DNA from 3 places in the Pseudoalteromonas sp. BSi20429 genome. Region 3 is predicted to be linked to each of the others. Evidence: predicted binding sites of a transcription regulator. Region 3 holds the regulator's gene; each other region holds the start of a gene.
What was found. The regulator LexA, encoded in region 3, represses DNA repair genes until DNA is damaged. The targets are predictions, from matches to a motif close to TACTGTATNNNNATACAGTA.
Positions count from the first base shown of each region.

Region 1: P20429_RS08420 (LexA family transcriptional regulator) is a predicted target of LexA. The motif match lies at 5,413-5,432, and genes of this name have one in related genera.
Region 2: ruvC (crossover junction endodeoxyribonuclease RuvC) is a predicted target of LexA. The motif match lies at 4,724-4,743, and genes of this name have one in related genera.

Region 1 is NZ_BADV01000055.1:1,352-9,697, reverse strand. It holds gene P20429_RS08385 (hypothetical protein) at 1-325, shown strand, start outside; gene P20429_RS08390 (hypothetical protein) at 325-978, shown strand; gene P20429_RS08395 (hypothetical protein) at 1,548-2,441, opposite strand; gene P20429_RS08400 (hypothetical protein) at 2,535-3,125, opposite strand; gene P20429_RS08405 (AHH domain-containing protein) at 3,125-3,733, opposite strand; gene P20429_RS08410 (endonuclease) at 3,835-4,569, opposite strand; gene P20429_RS08415 (hypothetical protein) at 4,705-5,100, opposite strand; gene P20429_RS08420 (LexA family transcriptional regulator) at 5,445-5,861, shown strand; gene P20429_RS19585 (Y-family DNA polymerase) at 5,846-7,105, shown strand; gene P20429_RS19580 (hypothetical protein) at 7,297-7,569, opposite strand; gene P20429_RS20125 (GTP-binding protein) at 7,799-8,346, opposite strand, start outside.
Region 2 is NZ_BADV01000011.1:37,706-46,051, forward strand. It holds gene P20429_RS17345 (Hsp70 family protein) at 1-287, opposite strand, end outside; tRNA gene P20429_RS17340 (tRNA-Pro) at 646-722, opposite strand; gene P20429_RS17335 (arylesterase) at 833-1,456, opposite strand; gene P20429_RS17330 (ABC transporter ATP-binding protein) at 1,457-2,170, shown strand; gene P20429_RS17325 (ABC transporter permease) at 2,160-4,661, shown strand; gene ruvC (crossover junction endodeoxyribonuclease RuvC) at 4,792-5,316, shown strand; gene ruvA (Holliday junction branch migration protein RuvA) at 5,319-5,936, shown strand; gene ruvB (Holliday junction branch migration DNA helicase RuvB) at 5,944-6,951, shown strand; gene tolQ (protein TolQ) at 8,091-8,346, shown strand, end outside.
Region 3 is NZ_BADV01000071.1:12,438-20,783, reverse strand. It holds gene P20429_RS06005 (SURF1 family protein) at 1-480, opposite strand, end outside; gene P20429_RS21060 (DUF2909 family protein) at 495-803, shown strand; gene P20429_RS06010 (cytochrome c oxidase subunit 3) at 706-1,581, opposite strand; gene P20429_RS06015 (cytochrome c oxidase assembly protein) at 1,617-2,147, opposite strand; gene ctaD (cytochrome c oxidase subunit I) at 2,147-3,739, opposite strand; gene coxB (cytochrome c oxidase subunit II) at 3,739-4,881, opposite strand; gene lexA (transcriptional repressor LexA) at 5,365-5,982, opposite strand; gene P20429_RS06035 (PaaI family thioesterase) at 6,150-6,590, shown strand; gene P20429_RS06040 (hypothetical protein) at 6,591-6,971, opposite strand; gene P20429_RS06045 (membrane protein) at 7,285-8,010, shown strand; gene P20429_RS06050 (chaperone modulator CbpM) at 8,086-8,346, opposite strand, start outside.

The DNA.
Region 1 (8,346 bases), on a different contig from region 3:
ACAAATCACTGAACTATGTAAAGATGGTTTTTATCGTAGCAGTATCCGTTGGAAGTCAAAAGCAACGTTTCTTTCGAACAACCCAATGATCATGTTTGAACTTGGTTTTGATGAAAAGCACTTAGCGAAGAACATTAAGTTTAAAGTTCTTCATAAAGAACTAACTAATGGCAACAAGGAAAAGCTAGAACAAGCTGATTTTGATAGAATTATTTTTAAGTTGGAAAAAAAAATATTCCTTATAAATGACTTCATCATTGAAAAACTAAGCAAAAGGTATCCAATAATAGAAGAACTTGATGTGGATAAGCAGGAGGCTAGTTAATGATCAAGGTTAAACTCTACTGCTGCGCAGATATCCCCGTATCTAGGGATTACATAGAAGAGCGACTACTTCAGAAAAGATATACTGATGAAAAGGGTTTTGGTTTTGAGATAGTTAAGAGTGATTCTGACTTTGTAGCGCAGTTCATTGAGAGAACTATACGTAAGCAAGAATTCGAACTTCCAGACGGTAATGTGTCTGAAATAGAAACTGTCTCTTACATTAAAGTTAAATTCGGTATCAGGTTCGATACTAAACATGCTCTGTACGTTGTAGACCCACCACGTAGCATGAAGTATCCATTCGAAATGATAAGAACGTTGTTTGGTTCTGGTAGTGGTCTAAAACCCGTTGATCTTGATTTGAAGAAGCTATTGAATGTATTTGGCTCTAAGTATGATCACGTCATCAAGTCTATGTCTTTATCAAACATACAGTGCGATCCTAATACTATTGCTAAAACAAAAATCATTAGTTCAAAAGACCTAAACCCGTTTTACTTGGAACACTACAGCGAAACACCTGCTGTTATTGACACCGTTCACATGTTAGTTAACGGTATTGATATGGAATTGTCTCGGACAGGGCGTTTACGCTTGCATGATGCGAATTTACAGACTTTCATGCTTATGCTCGACCATTCATTCCAGTAAAGTGAAATAAAGCCGTTAGAAACGTTTTAACGGCTTTATTTCTATCTACCCCATTGCTTCGCTTCACGTTTTGAAAATCATCTTTTAAAACTAATTATATGCTCGTTATCTACAAGCATTACTAATTTTTAGTCAAAATCCGCACGAAATTGTGCAAGGAAAATTTGAAGCTAACGCGGTTTGGGGCAGAAACGAGTTTGGACTTCCCAGCTTTCACTAAACACCGGCTTATAATCTTAAAGTACAAAGCGGAAGTAAACTTCCGATTTGTAAGCCTATATTGCTATATTTCAGAAGCAAACTTCCGTTTTTAGGGCTTCAAAGGTAGTTATCGGAAATATACTTCTGTTTTTTGATAGCGTTAACCTTGTAGTGGTCAATATAATTTGGCCACAGTTTTAGAATCTTGATATCTAACCTCAGATTCATTTGGCGCTAAACCACTTTAAAGTGTAGTTCTTAGGTGTGAATGACTATAATTCGCTCCAAGTTGAACTTCGTCAATGTGCCAAGCAGACTGTTAGATTTAATTGAGCCCTATTTATCGAATCGACAGAGCAGGCAAAAGCTTATTTTGTTAGTAAATTTGGAGCTATAAAAACACCATTAGCTGTTGGGTCTTCGCAAAGCATTTCTATATTAAGACCTAATACTTTCTTCAGCCTTCTGAACCATTCAATGTCGTCATTAGTTGGAGTGCTTCCACCAGAAACGATTATTAATTTATCCGAATCTTTTTTCGCTGCTGGATGTAATTTGTAGCGTAGAAGTTGACCTATAGCCTGCTCAATATTTTCTCTCGCAGAGCTTGTATATTTTAACTCCGCAATGATGCTGCAATCATCATGCGTGTATGTAACGTCTCTTCGAAAAGGACCATCACTATCTTGGCATTTAGCGTCAATATCGTGTTCTGCTTTTAGCCAGTTGACGAACCTTCTTTCCATCGCCGCTTCGTTTAACAAAATGTTTTTAAAAATAACGGCTTTCCGTTGAATACTCTGCACTTCCTCTTTATTGTCATAGGGAAAAGTATAGCTCTTAGGTTTTGTAAAATCAGTAAAGTTAAATTTATTTAAAATAAGATCTGTAACATGTTGTAACTTGATGAGGGATTCATCTTGAAAATCACTAGTGATGTCTAGGCTTTTGCCCTTTAGCTTGAATGCTAGGTAGCTCCCATGCACCCTCTCTAACTCTTCTACAAAGCGAGTAATGTGATCAATAGTTTCTAAAGGAACAAACCTAAGTCTTATATTAGGCTGAGTTTGAGGAGTAATTGAAATTCTGCCTGGTTTATTGTTTGAACCTAATACAATCTTTACAGGCGACTCTTTTCTCCAACTTACAGGCTTGCCCGAATAGTATTTTAAAAGATGGTGTAATACGCTTTGAGATGCATCTATGTGACTTTCATTTTCCTTAAACCACCTGCTAGCCTTCTCGGTTGTTGAATCCTTCATTAAGTGTCCCTTGTTATTAATTCATTTGATTATAGTGGTATAGATACATTAACTCTGAAGCATCGAGTCACGATTAATCTTTAGACACTGACATTATACTGTTTCTATTTCATGGAAGTACAACCCTTTTATCCCATGCTCTTGAACGATGCTATATAAGCTATTTGTAGCGTCTGTAGTAAAGTATCGAAGCCCAGCTTCTCGTACCCTAAATAATTCAGGATTTTCAATCGCACTCTTCTCAAATACCATCCTTTTGAACTTTCTAATTCTACTCGGTTTGCCATTTTTGATATTTCGGATGGATTGCTCTTCACTAAGGGCTTTATCAAACCCTACAAGATTAAATGCAAACCACTTCTCACCTTCTAAATTGCATTCAAGCAGCTCAACGTTTTTACTAAAACCGTTTAAGAATAAAGGTGAATATTTGGGGGACACTACAATTGTTGAGGCACCCAAACCGGCTATATCAGGTTTTTTTAAGTTTTGGTGAGCAGAACTAGGCTCTATCAACCAATCAACGCCCAACTCTCTCCAATTGTCTTTCATGCTTACACCATCGAACATTAACAACTGGCCCTCGGTCAATTGAATAGTTTGTTCGAACCCCGTTTCATTAAGTAAGAGAAACTCATCAGGCTCGACACTGACACTGTATACTTTATTAAATTTGTTTGGCATTAAGTATTACCTTGAGTCAATAATGTAGTAATTGGAAATGTACCATCGGCAAGTTCTTCACCTATCTCTTTCAACGTTTCGATAATACCTTGTCGGCCTAGGCCCTCTGCTATCGTTTCATTAAGTAAGAACTCAATATTAAAGTAATATTTGCCTGTATGAATTTTTGAATGTGGATAAGCATCTGGGAGGATGTCCATTGGAACATGCTTTTGAAACCGAGGTAAGTAGACACCATTTGCTTCATGATCAATATCGATACCGAACGCCGCTAACCTCAGCCTTGAACGGGCAGCGCGCATATCATTCCAAGACACTATGTGATGAGCCGCTGTATTCTTAGGTTTATTTCCGTGCCCAGCCTTCGCCATATTTGCGGCTAGCTTTTGAGCATGCTTTTTCATATGCTCCCAACGTACATGGCGTGAATAGATTAAGTCATCAGCTGAGATAAAGCCTCGCTTATACTTAACCGAATCTATTATCTCTCCACGGTAATGTATAGAAAATGCATGGGCCTGGGCTTTAGCTAAACCACGGTCGCCGGTTACGAGAAATAAATCGTTTTCAATATCTTGAATAGTTACTTCATGTATTTCTTGACGCATAAAAATTCTTTTTAAATGTTGTTTCTAATATAGATATTTATAGATATATGTACAAGCTTGAAAGCTTTTTTTAGAGCATACAGCCACTACAGACAACATAGTTATAGACCTATACTCTCACAGCGGCTTTTAACTACATCATTTTGATTCTTTTGTAGCTTGGAAATCTTCTCAGCTCTAGTACATTCCCAAGCATCTACAGGATACATTCTATCCCACGCATTCATTAGTTGGCGTTGTGCTTTACTCATGCTGTATCGTTTATAGGTATTCTCCATATACAGATAAGTACGCGCAATTTGACCTCTAGCCATTTCAGGTGGCTCGGCTTTACTGTCGTCAATTTTCATAGCACAACGTCCAAAATCGCTTTGAGCCGCAGGAAGCATAGTAAAGTTATGATTGCTTCTCAGAGCATTCACAGCCCCAATAGCCGGATAAAGGTTGAACATATCAGCTTGCATGAAACGGTATTCCGTATTTACTTTCTCTGCACATCTTCGACCTTTAAATGACTTCCCCTTACTATTTACACATTGCTTATGCCCATCTCGCCATTCGCTAAAAGTACGACCAAAGTTTTCTGCCGGAACGACATGTTCCCATTCAATTTTTTTTGCTCGTTTGACGTACTTTGTTGTCGAAAAGCCCTCCGGCGCGGTTACTTTTTTACTAGCGTCAAATGTCGCACCACAATAAAGTGTAACGCGGTGATTGTTATAAACTTGTTTTTCTAGAAGTCGTTTAGCTTTGCTAAATGAGTCGATTTCTTGATTTGCTGAAGAGGTAGCAGAGAAAATAAGTGTTGCTAACAGTGAAATTGTGGATGCTTTCATTATGATTCTTGGTACCTATTTCAGTTTAAATATGTCACATATAATAAATGAGTTAATAAGCTAGTTTTCATTTGTGGTGACTGACAATTTTAATTGTAGAACTAAGATATTATGCTTTAAAATTCAATAGGAAAGCTACTTCCCAGTCCATGTATTGTCATTTTGATACTGTCCAGAGCAAGCGCTGTTATATGCAAATTGGCCCGTAGACTTATCTCGACAGCGCCAGACTAAGTTGTAGTTACCATCATAAAACTGGTCCCACGCATAACCAGAAGAATAGTTATTTGACCCGCCAGCTCCTGCTGCAGCAACAGCTAAAACAACGACACCTACCGCAACGACAGCAGCAACAACGCCTTGAGCGATTTCTTTTCTGTCTTGTGCAGCTAATATCTCACATTTGTACTGAGTGAGTGTTCTATATTTAACTTCTCTGTTAAGCGCGTAGATATAGTTCGCTTCATCAGTATTTTCGGCGGTGTAACTTTTAGCGAGGATATCTTTATCATTAAGGTAATTTCGACACACTTGAGCATCTGTTAATTCAGAGTCACCGGCAATGATGGCGTGTCTAGAGGCTGAACAGCCAGTAATAAAGCTAAGTATCAGAAAAGATACAATAGTGTTTTTAAATAAAGTCATCAGTAAATTATTCCATAATTAAAATAAGCTTTGAGTAAGCTCATAATTCCCTAGTGAAATTTTAACAAACCGATGGTAATTTTACTAATTGTTATTAAAGGGGTTTTTAACCTTTAAGTCTAAAACATGCTTATACCAGCTTTAATTAAACTATCGTCTTCACAAAAAGAACCTTGGCATAATTTGAACCTTAAATTACACTGTATATATAAACAGTGTTTGAGGTATGTATGTTCGTTATTCCAATTTTTATAGAAGCAGGCATTACCGGCTTTGAATCTCCTGCCGCAGAATATGTAGAGCTCGGTATTTCAATCGATGAACTAATCATTAAACACCCGAATGCTACTTTCATTGGTATAGCTTCTGGGCAATCCATGCAAGAAGTAGGAATATTCGATGGTGACTTATTAGTCATTGATAGAGCTGAGGATGTAAGTACCGGCGATATTATTGTTGCTAGTTATAACGGTTCGTTTGTTTGTAAAATCATAGATAAATCGAAACGCTTACTTATCTCTGCCTCTAAAGATTATAAGTCTGTTTATATTTCTAATGATGATGACTTTAAGCTCGAAGGCGTCGTTACTGCGAGCATCCGCCTACACAGAAATAAAGCTGAAGTGAATCGATGTTTGCCCTCGTAGATGCAGTGGCATTTTATGCCAGTGCGGAGAAGGTATTTGACCCATCCATTCGCTTTAAACCCGTTGTTGTTCTGACAAATAACGATGGGTGTATTTGCGCCATATGCCCTATCGCAAGAAAGTTGAACATCCCCAAATTTCAGCCTTACTTCAAGATTAAAAACTATTTAGAACAACACCATGTCGTGGTTCGCTCTTCTAATTATGAACTTTACGCTGATTTAAGTGAAAGAATGATGACTGTCATTAATCGTTTTTGTGATGACCATTATGTTTATAGTATTGATGAATCGTTTTTACGTTTTACTGGTTTTTCTAAAATCATTAATGACTGGGCTGACTACGGACACACAATACGACGAGCTGTATGGCGCGAGACAGGATTGCCTGTTGGTGTGGGCTTTGGCATTACGCCTACTTTAGCTAAAGCAGCCAACCATGCGGCAAAAAAACTCTCTGGTTATAACGGGGTTGCTGTTATTAATGATGATATCTCACGCCAAGAAGTGCTAATGCGTATGGATGTTACCGATGTCTGGGGTATTGGCTCTCGACTCGGTAGAAAACTTAAGGTCATGGGGATTAAAAGTGCATGGGATTTAGCAAACCAGAACCCTAAAGCAATGCGACGCATGTTTAGCGTTGTTGTTGAGAGGACCGTAAGTGAGCTTAACGGCATCGCTTGTTTAAGTTGGGATGAAGTAAAACAGAATAAAAAAGAAATCTACTCAACGAGAAGTTTCGGGGAAAGAGTAAGTGATTTAAATACATTAAAATCAGCCCTCGTAACACACGCAGCAATTGTAGGTCGTAAACTTAGGAAACAACAATCATTAGCAAAACGACTCGTTATATTCGCTGCAAGCTCGCCACACGAAGACGTGTATTATAAGAAATCGTTGCTCTATGACTTTCCTATACCTACATCAGATACCAGTGTTATTGCCAATGCTGTTTCAGATGTTATTGATGATATTTTTAAGGCTAACACGCGCTTTTATCGCTGCGGTATTGGCGCAATAGAATTAGAAAGTGAGTTATTTCAACAAGCGGATATGTTTTCTGTGAGTAAAGATAAACCAGAAGTAATGGCGTGCTTGGATGAAATAAATAAGCGTTATGGGGTTGGAACTTTATCTTTAGGAAGTGAAAAACTCACAAAATCATGGAACATGAAAAGGGCTTTTTTATCGCCACATTACACGACTCGTTGGACAGATATACCCATAATTAAATGCGATTAATTGACTCCCCTGCTTTCAATAGTTTAATTTTTGTGCTTTTTAATCTTTTATTTTATCTTGAGAGATTAATTGGGTTTTAATTTGAGCCTGAATTTTAGAGTTACCGTATTGAAGTGCGTAGGAAATTTATAATGAAATTTTAATGAGCTTCGAATACTTGATGTAAACAGAAGCTCAAACCATATTTGATATTATTTTACCAAGCTCCATTCACGTTTGCCGCACTTTGGACAATCGTACCTCTCAGATACCCATTTTGTTATCTGATCAGAAAATGCTAGCATCGCAACGCCCCCAGCCACTATTGCTATACAGATAGCAAGAGCAAAACCAGTACCAGCAAAAAGGTAAGCAATCCAAGCGTAACCTCCGAATCCAACCATACCTCCACCTAAAATTTTTAAGAAAAACTCTTTATTTGCTTCTTCTTCGAAATTACAACATTTACATTTAATTTTTGGCATTTTTCAAACCTTTATATTTATAGAATTAAACTTATTATTAGAAATGTATTTTTTGATAAATAAATATGATCACAGAAACTCCCCAGCCTAAACTAATTAAGATGTTATTCTCTAAATTAGTTATCCAATTCAAGACGACTACTACAGTGGTAAGCTAAATGTTGCCACGGAATAAAGTACGCTCATCAAACGAGTCTGTGTATAGTCAAATTTATCTTAATAAAAATCTTTATAAATCGGTTGGTGGAGGGGTAAAGTTGCCACCGTCAACATCCTTTTCAGCATCTTCAATAGCTTTCTTAATCCAGTTATAAACTGATAAGCACCCAAATGTTTTATTTTGTAAACGAGTATCAGGGTCAAAAGAGGTATTTATCATTGGATATCCTTTCAAACGCGATTTTGCTGCTTCTTCAAGTTCCAAGAAATCGGCTTGACTCCTAGCTAAATCTATCTTGTTTAAACATATTAAAATAGGCTTATTGAAAGTCTCAATTTTCTTCAAAATATCCATATCTACCTTAGATATGCCTCGATTAATATCAACAACCATAACAAAAACATCTGTGTGATGAAGAAGGTCATCAGTATACTTATTTACATGGCTTCGATAATCGTTAAATCCTGGATAATTTACTAGAACAGCATTACCTTTTTCATTTAGGAAGTAACTTAAAGCAGTTTCAGTAGATCCTGCTATGGGATTAATGTCAGTATCTAATCCGAAAACAGCTTTAACTAAAGAGTCTTTTCCAGAAGAGCCATCTCCTACTACAC
Region 2 (8,346 bases), on a different contig from region 3:
CTTTTTAATAAAATGGCTGATAGTTCAGTTGCGCTATAATCTTGCTCGCCCAATGAAAAGGTTTTATCAGTGCCCATAAAACGTTTAAATTCACAAATTGTGTGTGCGGGGTGGGTTGCTAATCGATCCCTAGCTGCTTGGCCTACAAGAATATAATTGTCTTCCGACAAGCCAACAATTGAAGGAACGAGCACATTACCCTCCATATCCGGAATCAACTTAACCGCGTTATCTTGCCATATTCCCACTACGCTATGAGTTGTACCGAGATCTATCCCTATTTTCATTTTATTTCCCTTACTGAATGACTTAAATCATCGCTATGCTAAGTTACTTAATACAGAGCCTTAAATTCAACTTAGTTTTGCATCGGTGCCATTGTACAGTTTAATTAAAAACCTATTATTAATATCTGATTGAAAATTATACGCTTAACTTTATTTTATTAAAATAGGTAGCGGTTCTTGATGAGAGCAAAGAGGTCTTTAAAAGAATACATATTGGAGAGGTGCAAGCAGATTAGTATTAAGGTTGATAACAAAAAAATATGGATCTAGATATAGAGTATTATCGAATTGCTGGAAGTAAAGTTTACTGATGGTTAGGTTTAGATTAACGAAGATTGTTATTTTTAAAGGAATTAATTGGTCGGTATGGAGAGATTCGAACTCTCGACCCCTGCCACCCCATGACAGTGCGCTACCAAGCTGCGCCACATACCGATTCGTATGCAATAGTACGTGTATTTTTTTAAAAATCAATAAGCGATTGTTTGTTTGGGTGTTTATTACGCAAGAGGCCTAAAAAGGCGCCCTTGCGGTGTATTAATTAGCTAGTCTTTATTTAACCACTTTTTGATCGAGTCATACATCTCATCTCGTATTAATGGCTGAGCTTTTTTGTTAGGGTGTAAACTATCGTTTTGCATTAGCTCAGGTTGACCAGCAACATCGAGCATAAAAAAGTTCATTAAATGCGCATTTGTTTCTTCGCTAACGCGCGAAAAAGTGTCAGTAAACATTTTACTGTAACGCGGGCCGTAATTAGGGGGAATGTAAATCTCCATTAAGGCGGTCATCGCATTAGCTGCTTGGCTTTTTTGAATAAGAGACGTTAAGTTAGTTTGCATTTTTTTGACTGGAAAACCACGTAAACCGTCGTTAGCACCTAGCTCAATAAGTACATGAGTGGGTTCGTATTGCTCAAGCAGTGCATCTAAACGGCGTAGGGCTCCACCAGATGTTTCGCCACTAATACTGGCGTTGATAAGTTCAATGTCGGCTTGTTCGTCATCGTATTTATCTTGTAATAATTTTACCCAGCCTTCTTCTTGTTGAAGTCCGTAGGCTGCGCTTAAACTGTCACCGAGTATTAAAATCGTGTTGTCGGCTGCTGCGCTCAGCGGTTTGATAACTAAAAATAAAATGAATACTAAACGAAGGATTGAATGAGTCATATGTCAGCGCTTTCTCAATTAAATATAATTCAGGTTAATGGTTTGTCTAAAGTAGTCTCTACCTTTGAAGGCGAGCTGCCCATCCTCAGCGACATCAGCTTTAATGTCAAGCATGGCGAGTCTGTTGCTATTGTTGGCACGTCGGGCTCTGGTAAATCAACGTTACTCAGTTTATTAGCAGGGCTGGATACCGCAAGCAGCGGCGAAATATTTTTAGATGGCGAGCCATTACACAATTTAGATGAAGAAGAGCGTGCTGCACTGCGCGCGGCTAAAATTGGATTTGTGTTTCAATCGTTCATGTTAGTACAAAGCTTAACTGCACTAGAAAACGTTATGCTGCCAGCAGAACTTGCTGGCGAAAGTGATGCAAAAGAGCAAGCAATTGTTTTGCTTGAAAAAGTAGGCTTGAGCCATCGAATTGATCATTACCCGTCGCAACTCTCTGGCGGTGAACAGCAACGTGTTGCTATTGCGCGAGCATTTATTGGTACGCCTAAAATATTGTTTGCTGATGAGCCTTCGGCTAATTTAGACAGCAAAAACGGTAAAATGATTGAATCCTTATTATTTGATTTAAACACGCAACACGGCACCACGCTTATTTTGGTTACTCACGATGAAGGGCTTGCACAAAAATGTGAGCACATTATTCAAATAGAAGCGGGTTTACTGGTAAAAAGCCAAGTAGAGGACGTTGCTAATGTGGGTTAAGTTAGCGCTTAAGTTATTTTCGCGAGAATTTCGCCGTGGTGAGCTAACAGTTATAAGCGCAGCTATCGCCCTTGCTGTTTTAACCGTGCTTACACTGTCTATGGTTACTGAGCGAATAGGGCAAAGTATTGCGCAAAAAAGCAGTGCTTTTATTGCAGCAGACCGTGTACTTGCAAGCGATCATGTTCTCGACACTGCTTTTATTACTAAAGCACAGAGCCAAAATTTAAAAACGGCGCAAATGGTGTACTTCGACACTATGTTGTTTGCCGATGATGAAATGCAGTTTAGCTCAGTAAAAGCGGCATCTAATGCGTACCCGTTAAAAGGGCAGTTAAAAGTTAAAGATACCTTAACCGGTGAAACTAAGGTTGCTAATAGCGGACCAACGCCTGGTAATGTGTGGCTAAGTGAATCAGTATTTTACAGTTTAAACATTGATATAGGCGCGCAAGTAGAGCTTGGCGCTGCATTATTTAATGTTTCAAAAGTTATTGTAGAAGAGCCCGATGCGCCATTTAATGTATTTTCGAGTAGCCGCCGCGTGCTTATTAATATTGACGATGTGGCAAAAACCGAAGTTGTGCAGCCAGGTAGTCGTGTTTATTATCGCCAACTTTATGCAGGTAATGAGGCCGATATAAATAGCTTTTACGAGTGGCTTAAACCACAAATGAAAGAAAACCAACAATGGTACGGCGTTAAAGACCGTCAATCACCTATTTCAAATAGTTTAAACCGTGCAGAGAGCTTTTTATTACTTGCCGGCCTATTAGGTATTATTTTAGCCGCAGTGGCTATAGCCGTTTCAGCAAAACGTTATTGTGAACGCCAATACGATCCAGTAGCGATGATGAAAACGCTAGGCGGTAGCCGTTCAATGATCCGCAAAATATACATGCTCCATTTATTGCTTGTATGTGCAATGGCGGTAAGTATTGGGCTGTTAATTGGTTATGGCTTGCAAGAAATAGCAACAAGTTACTTATCGAAAAGTATGGGCACAGAGCTACCTTTAGGTGGCTTTAAACCTTGGCTGGTGGCTATAAGCACTGGCGTAATTTGTGCCGTTATGTTTTCTATTAAACCGTTATTTGATTTATTTGATATTCCACCGCTTAGAGTGCTGCGCCGTAACTTAGGTGACAAGTTGGCAGTAAGTCGTGTGCATTTAGGCATGAGTGCGCTAACTGTGTTTTTATTAATGTGGTTATTTAGTAACAACATAAAAATAACGCTTATTTTGTTTGCCTCAACGCTTGCGCTAATTGGTGTGTTGTTTTTGATATCTAAATTAATATTTGGTGGCGGTCGAAAATTAGGGCTTAAGCCAGGTAACAGTTGGTCGCTTGCAATTGCATCTATTCAAAAGCGTGCAAATGTGAACGCGGTACAGTTAATTAGTTTTTCATTAGCGATTAAATTACTGCTGTTTTTAGTGGTACTTAAAAACGACATGATATCTGATTGGCAGTCGCAACTTCCAAGCGACGCGCCTAATGCGTTTTTAGTTAATATTACGCAAAATGAGCTTGAGCCAATTAATGAGTATTTAGCACAAAAAGATATTCAGGTATCAGAGTTTTATCCCACTATTCGTGGACGCGTAAATGCGGTAAACGGCGAGTTGGTAGCACGTTCTGTATCGCTGCAAGACAACGAGAAAAAAGACGAAGAAGCACGTGCAGGTATTGGCCGCGAGCTAAACCTTACATGGCTTAAAGATGTGCCTGACCAAAATGAAGTAACACAAGGCACGTGGTTTGGTGAAAATGCGATGGCTGAAGCCTCAGTAGAGGAGTCGATGCTTGAGCGTTTAGATGTTGAGATAGGCGATACGCTCACATTTTTAATTGGTTCGCAGTCGTTCGATGCTAAAATCACCAGTGTGCGCAAAGTTAATTGGGCCACGCTTAAACCTAACTTTTTTATTATTTTAAGCCCAGATGTACTTGCAGATTTTCCGGCAACGTATATTTCGTCGGTACGTATAAACCCAGATCAAAAGCGTGATTTTAGCCAGTTATTGCGTACTTACCCTACTATTACAGCGATTGATATTGATAACTTTGTTAAGCAAATACAAACAACTATTTCGCAAGTATCACTCGCCATTGGCTTTGTACTTGCAATTGTTGTGCTGTGTGGCGCGCTTGTACTTATATCGCAAGTGCAAGCTAGTTTAGGTGAGCGTATGCAAGAAATTGTCATACTGCGAACGCTTGGCGCTAAAAGCCGATTAATTAAAAACGCGACCTTGTACGAGTTTTTATTACTCGGCGGTTTAGCTGGCTTAGTTGCTGCATTTTTTAGTGATATAGCGCTTTTAATTGTGCAGCAACAAATGTTTGATTTAGCAGGTAAGTTACACCCGCATATATGGATTATTGGTCCGGTAGCTGGCGGTGTATTTGTGGCTGGATTAGGCTATTTAATGATTGCACGAACACTTAAACAAAATACCCAAGGATTAGTGCGTGCCCTAGGGTAAGCTTAAACTAACATGCTCCTTCAAATGCCCGCCTAACACGTGGGCATTTTTGTTTTTCTTTGCACTGGTAATTTATACAGTGCTCTGGCATTATTAGCGTAATTTAAAAATAATAACAATGGAGTGCTGTTTGGCCATTATTTTAGGGATCGATCCTGGTTCACGTTTGACCGGATATGGCGTTGTTGCCCACCAAGGTTCTAAATTTACATACTTAGGCAGTGGTTGTATTAAGTTAGCCGATCATCCTTTTCCGGTTAGGCTTAAAATGATCTATCAAGGCATTACACAGCTTATTGAGCAGTTTTCGCCAGAAACCTTTGCCATTGAAAAAGTATTTATGGCGCATAACCCCGATTCTGCTTTAAAGCTTGGCCAAGCTAGAGGCGCTGCTATTGTAGGTGCTGCAATGGCCGACTTGCCCGTATTTGAATATTCAGCTAGGCAAATTAAGCAAGCAGTAGTAGGTAACGGTGGCGCTGATAAAACTCAAGTGCAACACATGGTAAAAAATATTTTAAAACTACCAGGTACGCCACAGGCCGATGCAGCTGATGCACTCGCTATTGCGATTTGCCACGCTCACTCAGAACAAAATTTAATTAAACTAGCGGGTAGCGCAAGCAAAACCGTTAGAGGACGTTTAAGGAAATAACTATGATAGGCCGCTTAAATGGTATTTTAGTCGAAAAACAGCCACCAGAAATATTACTCGAAGTAAGTGGTGTCGGTTACGAAGTACAAATGCCAATGACCTGTTTTTACGATTTACCAAAAATTGGTGAAAACGCGATTGTTTACACCCACTTTGTAGTGCGTGAAGATGCTCAGTTATTATTTGGTTTTAATAATAAAGTAGAACGCGCTTTGTTTAGAGAGCTATTAAAAGCAAACGGCGTTGGGCCAAAACTTGGCTTAGCTATTTTATCGGGCATGTCGGCAAAGCAATTTGTAAGCTGTGTAAATAACGAAGACTCAACGTCGCTAGTTAAATTACCCGGTGTAGGTAAAAAAACAGCCGAGCGTTTAGTACTCGAAATGAAAGACAGATTAAAAGATTGGGGTAATGATTTATTTACGCCATTTAGCGACAGTGCAGTAATAGAGCCAATGAGCGATGCGACAATAGCTAATAACGCAGCCGATGATGCCGTATCGGCACTGCTTGCATTAGGTTATAAATTGCCACAAGCTCAAAAAGCAGTAAAATCGATAAGCAAACCCGATATGTCTACTGAGGTTCTTATTAGAGAATCTTTAAAATCAATGTTGTGAGTAACCCATGATTGAAGCGGATCGCTTAATTGATGCGACTGAAAAAACAAATGAAGACTCTATAGATCGTGCAATAAGACCAAAACTTTTAGCCGACTACAGAGGCCAGCCTCATGTTAAGCAGCAAATGGAAATTTTTATTGAAGCTGCCCGAACCCGTGGTGAAGCGCTCGATCATTTATTAATATTTGGCCCACCAGGGCTTGGTAAAACCACGCTTGCAAATATTGTAGCCAACGAATTACACGTAAGTATTAAAACAACATCCGGCCCTGTACTTGAAAAAGCAGGCGATTTAGCTGCGTTACTTACTAATTTAGAAGAAGGCGATGTACTGTTTATTGATGAAATACACAGGCTAAGCCCGCAAGTTGAAGAAATACTGTATCCAGCAATGGAAGACTACCAGCTTGATATAATGATTGGTGAAGGCCCAGCTGCGCGTTCTATTAAATTAGACTTACCTGCATTTACACTTATTGGTGCCACTACGCGAGCAGGCTCGCTAACATCGCCACTGCGTGACCGTTTTGGTATTGTGCAGCGATTAGAGTTTTATTCTGTAGAAGATTTGTCGCACATAGTAGGGCGCTCTGCACATTATCTTGGTTTAGAAATGTGTGACGACGGCGCAACCGAAATTGCACAACGTTCACGTGGTACACCACGTATTGCAAACCGTTTATTACGGCGTGTACGCGATTACACACAGGTAAAATCTGACGGCACAGTAAACGCCGAAGTAGCTAAGCAAGCGCTTGATATGATTGATGTAGATAAAAGTGGTTTTGATTATATGGATCGCAAATATTTACTCGCAATAATTGAAAAATTCATGGGCGGCCCAGTAGGACTCGACAATGTAGCTGCAGCTATTGGTGAAGAGCGTGAAACAATAGAAGATGTAATAGAGCCGTTTTTAATTCAGCAAGGGTTTATTCAGCGTACTCCGCGTGGGCGAATAGTGTCTGACAGTGCATACCATCACTTTGGTTTACTTCCTAAAAAAGACTAGCCTCATACATATTACTTGCTGTGGTTTATTGCGCAGCAGGTAATTGACTCAGTATCCCTTTCTTTCAAATATTTATACGGCTGGTATTTTACCCAAAACCTCAGCACACTGTTGCAAATGTTATTTCAAAATACTTATACGCTTTATAGTTAACTGTTAATTCACAGGGCGTTAAGACTCGCGAAGCTATCCTGCGTACCATTCAAACTAGTAACCGAATTACTTATTGTAAAATAGGTAGGGCAATTATTAGTTTATAAATAATACCAATCTGCTTATATATGGGGTCTACTTAACGTTAAGAAAATTACGCTAGAACTAGGCAAAAGTTTTTGTATCTAGTTGTTCTAAATAAAAAATTTTTAACGACGTTATAGTGCAATTTAATTCGTTAAATTGATCAAAGATTTATGCAGGTTGGTATAAAACATGTAGCGCACTAAATTGTAGGCAAAAAAAAGCCCGCAAAAAATGCGGGCAAACAACAAGTTGAAGGAAGTAATCCAGGGAACTACGTTTTACTGAATTTGGTTTTATCCAGAAAGAGTAAAACAATGTAATACGATAAAATATCCTATTACTAAGAACTTGGCTTAATGAAACTATCTCATTCGGTGCGCTAGTTCGGTATGGGAGAATAATACGTAAGATCACCTTTTTATTCAAACTAGAAAATTTGTATTTTCAGATTAGAAAAACTAATTCGGTGAATTTTATTGTTGTTTGAATCTTGCGCGTTAATTAATCGTTAAATTTATAAGTTGATGAAATTTCTAGCTTAAGTAATTTCTTTTGATGTGGCTCGGTATTAGTTTTACTGTTACGTGAAGGTAAGGCTTATAGGTTTTGAGTGTTTATGCTCTTATTTTGAATAAACGGCGCATTTTATGACGTTTTACTTATATATTTACGCATATTTATAGTTAGCGAGTTTATTTAAAAGATTAAATAAAATACTGAGGCAAAGGGAAATGCCAACTAAAGCTGTTTTTTAACGTTTTTTGTTGCCTATTCATAGCAATACCGTTGTCAGCTTGAAATGGACTAGATACACTAGATGCAACTTTTGACCGTATAAACGGTCATATTTACACAAATTAACCAATTTGCCGTATTTTGAAATTACTTAGGAGTTTAACGTGGGATCAGGGCTTAATTTTTTAGACCTAATTTTAGAAGCAAGCTTGCTTGTTCAGTTAGTGATGTTAGGGCTAGTTGCCATGTCTGTAATGTCGTGGACAATTATATTTCAGCGTAAAAAAGCAATATCAGATGCACTATCAAATGCTAAGAAATTTGAGCAAAAATTTTGGTCTGGTATTGATCTAAGTAAATTGTATAACGAAATATCGTCACGCAGCGGTCAGTCTCAAGGTATTGAAGCCTTATTTACTT
Region 3 (8,346 bases):
ATCTTCAAGCGTAAAGCTACTTAAGTTATTTTCTTTTATTTGCGCTTTAAGAATAAAAACACCTGTAGGCAGAGTAACCTTTGGCAGTGTATCTCTAGATATAGGCGCTTTTACCCATCCTAAATTAACTAAAATCACTTTTTCTTCGCTGTCTGGCTTTAGTAAAGCAAGTAAATCGTACCCTACTTGCCCGTTATAAACTTGATTATCTAAAAGCCAATATTGGCTTTGTACAAACCGCCCTTTTAACTCAACCAATACACCTGTTTTGTTCCAGCTATCAGGCAGGTTAAGTAATTGAGACCAGCTCATCACACCACGAGTATGTTGCTTAGCAATAGCGGTTAGTTGCTGCTGTTTTTGCTCACCCCGCTCCAACTGCCAAAATCCTAGTCGCACACACACAAGTACAACAACCACAACCATACAAAGTGTGATTAGTGAACTAAGCTTTTGTTTGTGCCATAAAACTAACTGCATAAAGGGTCAACTCAGTGATTATTAAAATTATTATCGTACTGTTGTTAATATTTATACTTTTTAACTTATTTAGAGCATTGTTTATTATGGTGTCAGGGAAAACTGGGGGACGACCTATGTCTCACTTTTTAGGTCGTCGCGTATTGTTTTCGGTCGTTGTTTTAGTTGTTGTTATTGCAGCGCTTAAACTTGGTTTTATTAAAGCAAATAATTCGCCAATAAACGCTACAGCACATATACAAATACAAACAAACACAGCCACACCACATCAACAAAGTGCCAATACCAAGCAGCTGCTTGAAAAGCAAAATGCTTATCTTTAGTAAAGTGCCCTTTTAATATCCGTAAAAATATTACAAATAAAAGTACCGTTCCTAGCGTTACATGCATGCCATGAAAACCAGTCAATAAAAAGAACGTATTACCGTAAATACCCGCATCTAGCGTTAGATTAAGGTCATTATATGCATGCATGTACTCCTCAACTTGCAGCCCTAAAAAGCAAACACCCAACAAAATAGTAGCGCCTAAAAAAACTTTAAGTGGAGTGCGTTTATTGTTTTCCATCGCTACATGGGCAAAATGTAAAGTAACTGAGGAAGTAAGCAGTATTAAGGTATTTATAAGCGGTAAGCCTTGCCAGCCCATAGCTTGAGTAGTTTCGCCAGCAGGTGTTGAAACTAGCGGCCAAACGGCTTCAAAAGTAGGCCATAAAACCTCGTTAGTCATTGCATTATTGCCTGCGCCTCCAAGCCAAGGTACCGACAATACCCGTGCATAAAAAAGCGCACCAAAAAAGGCCATAAAAAACATAACTTCAGAAAAAATAAACCAGCTCATACCTTGTCTAAAAGAGCGATCCATTTGTGCTGAGTACAAACCTTGGTCCGATTCACTAATTACATTTTTAAACCAGCTAAACAACATATAAACAAGTACAACAATACCGGCATAAAGCAGATAAACCCCGCTACCACCTTCTTTACCTACACTCATAACAGTCAAGCCTGCCCCTACTGCAATAAAAAACAATGCAACAGCACCTACAATAGGCCATGGGCTATGCTCAGGTACATAATAATGCTCATATTCTTGATTCATTCTATTTACTCCTAGTTTCACACTAGTTTAAAAAGCTAGTTATTACTTGCCACCAGCTGTTCACTAATATCAAATACGGTATAAGATAAAGTTAATTCTTCAATATCGCTTGGCAATGCGGTATCAACATAAAAAAGTAATTTAAATTCAAGTTCTTCCCCTGCTTTTAGAGGTTGCTGATCAAAGCAAAAACAGGCTATTTTGTGTAAATACTTTGCCGCTTTACCTGGCGAGACTGATGGTACAGCCTGCATTACTTTATCTAGGTTGCTGTTATTTTTAGCACTAAACATTACTTCACGCATTGCACCGGGTTTTACCACTACACTGTATTCTTTTGATTTAACTTCAAACGGTGCACCACTTTGTGCGTGAGTAGTAAAGCTAACGCCGACTTCTCGGTTTTGTACTATTTGTGTACTTTGCTCTGCCTGCTCAAGCGAAGGTTTTCCATTAAGCCCTGTTACATCACAAAACACGTCATACAAAGGTACTAAAGCAAAGGCAAAGGCAAACATGCCTATGCAAATAAGTACCAAACGTTTGAGTAGCGGTGCGTGTGTCATTACTTAATTACCGGCGGCGTAGAAAAAGTATGATATGGCGCTGGAGAGTCAACTTCCCACTCAAGCCCTTCTGCCCCTTCCCATACTTTTGCAGGCACTTTATCACCGCCACGCGCGCATTTAATTACCACAGCTACAAACAACAATTGCGATAAACCAAAGGCAAATCCACCAATACTTATGATTGCGTTAAAGTCGGCAAATTGAAGTGCATAATCGGGAATTCGACGCGGCATACCGGCAAGCCCTACAAAATGCATAGGAAAAAACAGTACGTTCACACTCACCAGCGATAGCCAAAAATGCCATTTAGCTAGCGTGATATTAAACATATTGCCCGTCCACTTGGGCAGCCAGTAATAGGCCCCCGCCATTATCGAAAATACAGCCCCTGTTACTAATACATAATGAAAATGCGCCACTACAAAATAAGTATCGTGGTACTGAAAGTCAGCAGGTGTAATTGCCAGCATCAACCCCGAAAAGCCACCTAAGGTAAACAGCACAATAAACGCAATACTAAAAAGCATTGGCACTTCAAAAGTTATTGAGCCTTTCCACATTGTGGCAACCCAATTAAATACTTTTACTCCTGTAGGTACCGATATAAGCATGGTCGCGTACATAAAAAACAACTCGCCAGCGACCGGCATCCCAGTGGTAAACATATGATGAGCCCATACAATAAAGCTCAATAGTGCTATGGAGGATGTGGCGTATACCATTGAGGCATAGCCAAAAAGTTTTTTACGAGAAAAGGTAGGTACTATTGTAGATATAATGCCAAAGGCAGGAAGAATCATTATGTATACTTCGGGATGGCCAAAAAACCAAAAAATGTGTTGGAACATCACCGGGTCGCCACCGCCTGCGGCATCAAAAAAGCTGGTCGCAAAATACTTATCGGTAAGTACCATAGTGACAGCGCCTGCAAGCACTGGCATTACCGCTATTAATAAAAAGGCAGTAATTAACCACGTCCATACAAATAAGGGCAACTTCATCCATGTCATGCCAGGGGCACGTAAGTTCACTATGGTTACAATCACATTGATTGCGCCCATTATTGAGCTAATCCCCATAATATGTACGGCAAATACAAACAATGCAGTATTATCATTACTGTATGTTGTAGACAGTGGTGCATAAAAAGTCCAACCAAATGCAGGACCCCCACCAGGCATAAATAACGATGCCAATAGGATTAAAAACGCAAACGGTAAAATCCAAAAGCTCCAGTTATTCATTCTTGGCAATGCCATATCTGGCGCGCCAATCATGAGTGGTATCATCCAGTTAGCAAGGCCTGTAAAGGCCGGCATAACCGCACCAAACACCATAATTAAACCATGCACGGTGGTCATTTGATTAAAAAAGTGAGGATCGACCAACTGTAAACCTGGTTGAAATAATTCAGCTCTGATCACCATGGCCATTCCACCACCAATTAAGAACATGGTCAGCGAAAAAATTAAATATAAACTACCTATATCTTTATGATTAGTTGTGTAAAGCCAGCGTTTAAAACCTTTAGCTGGGTGATGAGCATGATGAGCTTCATTGGCGTTAGGTTGTTCTACTATGCTACTCATTAGTTCGCCTCCACTTTGGCATCAAGTGCTGCCTGTATTTGACTCGGTTGAATAACATCACCCGTATCATTACCCCACGCATTACGTTTATAAGTAATAACCGCTGCTAATTGCTTTATAGATAACTGTTTGGCAAATGCTTGCATTGCCGTACCGGGTCGCCCATGGGTAACTACATCAATGTGATCTTTTATATCGCCAAGCACTATCGGGCTGCCTTTAAGTGCAGGAAATACACCCGGTAACCCCATGCCAGTAGGCTGATGACATGCAGCACAATTGGCCATATATACTTGTTCGCCTAAAGTCATTAATTCTTCTTTCGGGAGGGTTTTATCAAGTAATGCGGCATCTGCTAATACTGCTTTTTGTTTAGCTTGCTTTGCATCTGCAAGCCACGTTTTAAAATCAGCCTCAGATTTAGCGACCACCACAACGGGCATAAAGCCATGATCTTTACCACACAACTCAGCACATTGGCCTCGGTAAGTACCTTCTTCGTTTATGTTCGTCCATGTTTCGTTTATAAAGCCGGGATTCGCATCTTTTTTAACTGCAAAATCAGGTACCCACCAAGAGTGAATAACATCGTCAGAAGTCATTAAAAATCGTACTTTTTGATTTATTGGCAGTACGAGAGGTTTATCAACCTCAAGTAAGTAGTTAGGATTTTTATCTGCAAGATTCGCTATTTCATCTTGCGGGGTAGATAAAATAGAGTAGAACTCTACATCTTCACCCATATATTCATAATGCCATTTCCATTGCGAGCCTGTAATTTTAATAGTGAGATCAGCTTTGCTGGCATCTTCCATTGCAATTAGAGTTTTAGTGGCTGGTACTGCCATAGCAATTAAAATAACAAACGGGATTGCAGTCCAAAGTATTTCTACTTTAGTGCTTTCGTGAAATTGGGCAGGTACAGCCCCTTTAGATTTACGGTGATGAATAAGTGCCCAAAACATAATTGCGAACACTATCACCCCAATCACACAACATATTATAAATATGGTCATGTGCAGCTGATATACATTATTGCTTATATCGGTTACGCCTTTGCGCATATTGTATTGGCTGTTAGCCAAAACTGGGTGCGAAAAAACACATAATATAAGCCACAAGGTAGAGGTCAGTTTACCCATGTGACGGCTCCTTTGATGCTATTGCGAATGCAAAGCGAAGAGGCATACGGCTTAAACGCCAATTCGTTATTTTTATTTTTTTAGTCAATCTCATTTAATATTGATTGGTTTTGCTGCGCCAACAACGTGTTTGTGTATATTGTGTGTTCTCAAAACTAAAAAGCTGTGAGTTATTATTAGCTCAGCACATTAATAATTAGCTAAAAAATGAACAACAAGCAAGTTTTAGTATAAAAAACAACCAGGTGATATTGAGTAATTAATAAAAAATCAGTAACCAACTAGGTAACAGGAAGTTCAAAAGATGAGCAAAACAAAGGGGTTTAACGCATTCGGAGGGGGAAAATATAAGTGCAAAAAAGTTTACAGCTTAAATTGTCAGTGAGCTATTTATGCCCTATTTTTAGTGCGAATTTAAAGCAGAAAATGCGTACTAATTAGTACGCATTTATAAAACTGCTTGTTTAAAAGCTATTTTTAAAGTCACATCCAATCAGCGTTTCTTATAACGCCAACGGCTAAGCCTTCAATATTAAAAGACTCATTCTCAAGATCTACTTCAATAGATTCAAAATCGTCGTTTTCAGCATGAAGTAATACTTTACGACCCGCTTTCTCAAGACGTTTTACAGTTACGTCTTCGTCTAGGCGGGCAACAACAACTTGCCCGTTTTCAGCGGTTTGAGTACGATGTACAGCAAGTAAATCACCATCCATAATACCAATATCTTTCATGCTCATACCGTTAACGCGTAGTAAAAAATCTGCAGCCGGTTTAAACATTAATGGATCGATTTTGCAGTGACTTTCAACGTGCTCTTGCGCCAAAATAGGTGAACCAGCAGCAACACGCCCTATAAGCGGTAAACCTAATTGTTCTGGCTCTTCTTCTTCAATTAACTGAATACCACGGCTTGCACCTGGTTTCATTTTAATTGCGCCTTTTTTAGCAAGTGCTTTTAAATGTTCTTCAGCAGCATTGGCACTTTTAAAACCTAATGTTTGCGCTATTTCAGCACGTGTAGGAGGCATACCAGTGTCTTTAATAAAAACTTTAATTAGTTCGAGTATTTGAGCTTGGCGGTTCGTTAATGGTCGCATACAACTGGTTTTCCATACAGTACATTTAACTGTGAGTATATACAGTTAAATAAAAATCGCAAATTTAAATTAAGCCTTAAAATAGCCAAAGTAATTTCACTTGTGTACATTTTAGGGATATAACTAAAGCTAGGTTTATAAATGATTAAAAAAGCAAAGGAGTCATTATGAGTATTTGGTACCAGCCCATCACTTTAGAGCTGTGCAAGCAGTTAGAACAAGGCATTGATGGCCAAGGAACATTAATGAAAACCATGGGAATAGAAGTCACTGAAATTGGTGATGATTACTTAGTAGCCACTATGCCGGCAATTCCTGAGCATCATAACCCAATGGGAATGGTTCACGGCGGTGCTAACGTTGTACTTGCCGAAACAGTTGCCAGCTATGCAGCTAACTTTGTTGTCGATTTTACAAAATTTTACTGCGTGGGGCAGGAAATTAGCGCAAGTCATTTAAAAGCATCTCGCAACGGCACTTTAACAGCAACGGCAAGAGCGTTTCATATTGGCAAACGTAGTTCAGTGTGGGAAATAAAAATTACAAATAGCCGCAATGAGCTGTGCTGCGTATCAAAAATGACCGCAGCAGTCGTAGAGCGAAGGTAGTTACTTTTCGATTGGGTAAATTGTAATTTCCATACCCGCACCAATCGCAGATATACGTAGTAATGTATCTGCATCTAAGGCTTGATTAAAGCACTTAGGGGAAGTGCCTGATTCAAAACCAATATCAAACGTTCTACGTGAACAGCTTAACCATTGCTTTAGCGCGTTACGCGAACACGATTCAATAAGCTCACATATATGGTTTATTGCTTTGTCAGGCGTGTTTACTACACCTGTTGCTTCAATACGCGCTAATTGACGGTATTCGTCTTTGTCATAATGTAAAATCGTCGCGACTTTTTTCAAGTCTGCCACTAGCAAACTAATATCTTGCTTTGATTCAAGCTCAAGATCTACATTTAAAAATTGAATTTCCGACATCGTTTCGTATTTATCCTCTAATAATTTCATTGCAAACTTTAACGCAGTTTTACCGTTATACCAAATCAACTATGCTCTATTAACCACTTTATATAGATATTTCGCAGCTTTTAAGTATTTTTTAGCGTTTAAAGCTAGCTGGATATCAAACACTCAGCTCAATTAAACAAATAAGTCATGTTAGCAATTTAAGTGTAATCTTTTTTATTTTTAAATGATTACAGTAAGCTATAGTTTAAACTGCGACAAAATGTCGCAGTAACTAATCCCATTAATGTAATAAACTAGCCTCTAAAAATAATAAGACTAAAACATGAATAAAAAAATATTTAAGTATGCTCGCAAGTTACATAAATGGCTCGGTTATTTGCTCACATTACAAATTTTAGCTTGGCTATTAGGCGGTTTAGTCATGAGCGCTATTCCTCTTGATAAAGTTCATGGGGAGCATCTTGCAACACGTACTCTTAATAACCCATTTACGCAGGCTGATTATGTTGCCTCCCTTGACGATATTGCATCTCAGGTGGTTAATCCAACACAAATAATTTTTGAGAACTTTTTAACCACACCTATAATTACAGTAATAAATAAAGATGAACAGCAAAGCTTTAACGGTATAACAGGCCGGCCTTTTGAGCCGCCAACTAAAATACAAATTACCGCAAATGCTAAAGCACACTTACTTATTGATGCTCAAGTGACAAGCGCTGTACTGCTAAAGCAAGGTATGCGAGAAGTTGGATATAAAACCAATGTTTGGCAGGTACAATTTGACGACACATTTAACACAACACTGTATTTGTCAGAAAATAACGGCAGAGTTGTCACCGTTCGCAGCACACTATGGCGAATTTTCGACTTTTTTTGGATGTTACATATTATGGATTACGATGAGCGAGAGGATTTTAATAATCCGCTGCTTATTAGTTTTGCAGCAACCAGCGTACTTTTTTGCCTAAGTGGAATATTACTACTTATGCAAAACATACGACTAAAACGATTTATCCGAATTAAAAGTAAGAATAAATCAAAGTAGTCATATTGGTTTTTAAGAACTAGCGCACTTTCACCAAAGAGTAAATAAGCCCTAGGAAGTACCCAAGGGCAGATTTTATTCCAAGTGTTTAAATCGACTCAAATGTCGCTTTAACATTTCGTTTTCGAAAATCAACTCATCACGCTCATCCAGCAATTGTAAAACTAAAGCTATTGCCGACCAATCTAACGAAAAGTCATGTTGAATACGGGCCGCTTTTTTAACTAAGGTCACTGCAGATACCGTAAATTGCCACTGCGTAACATGCTTCCCCTCAATTGGAACCGCAATATTGTGCTCAACTAGCTCATATAAAATTGCTTCGCTAATATCACT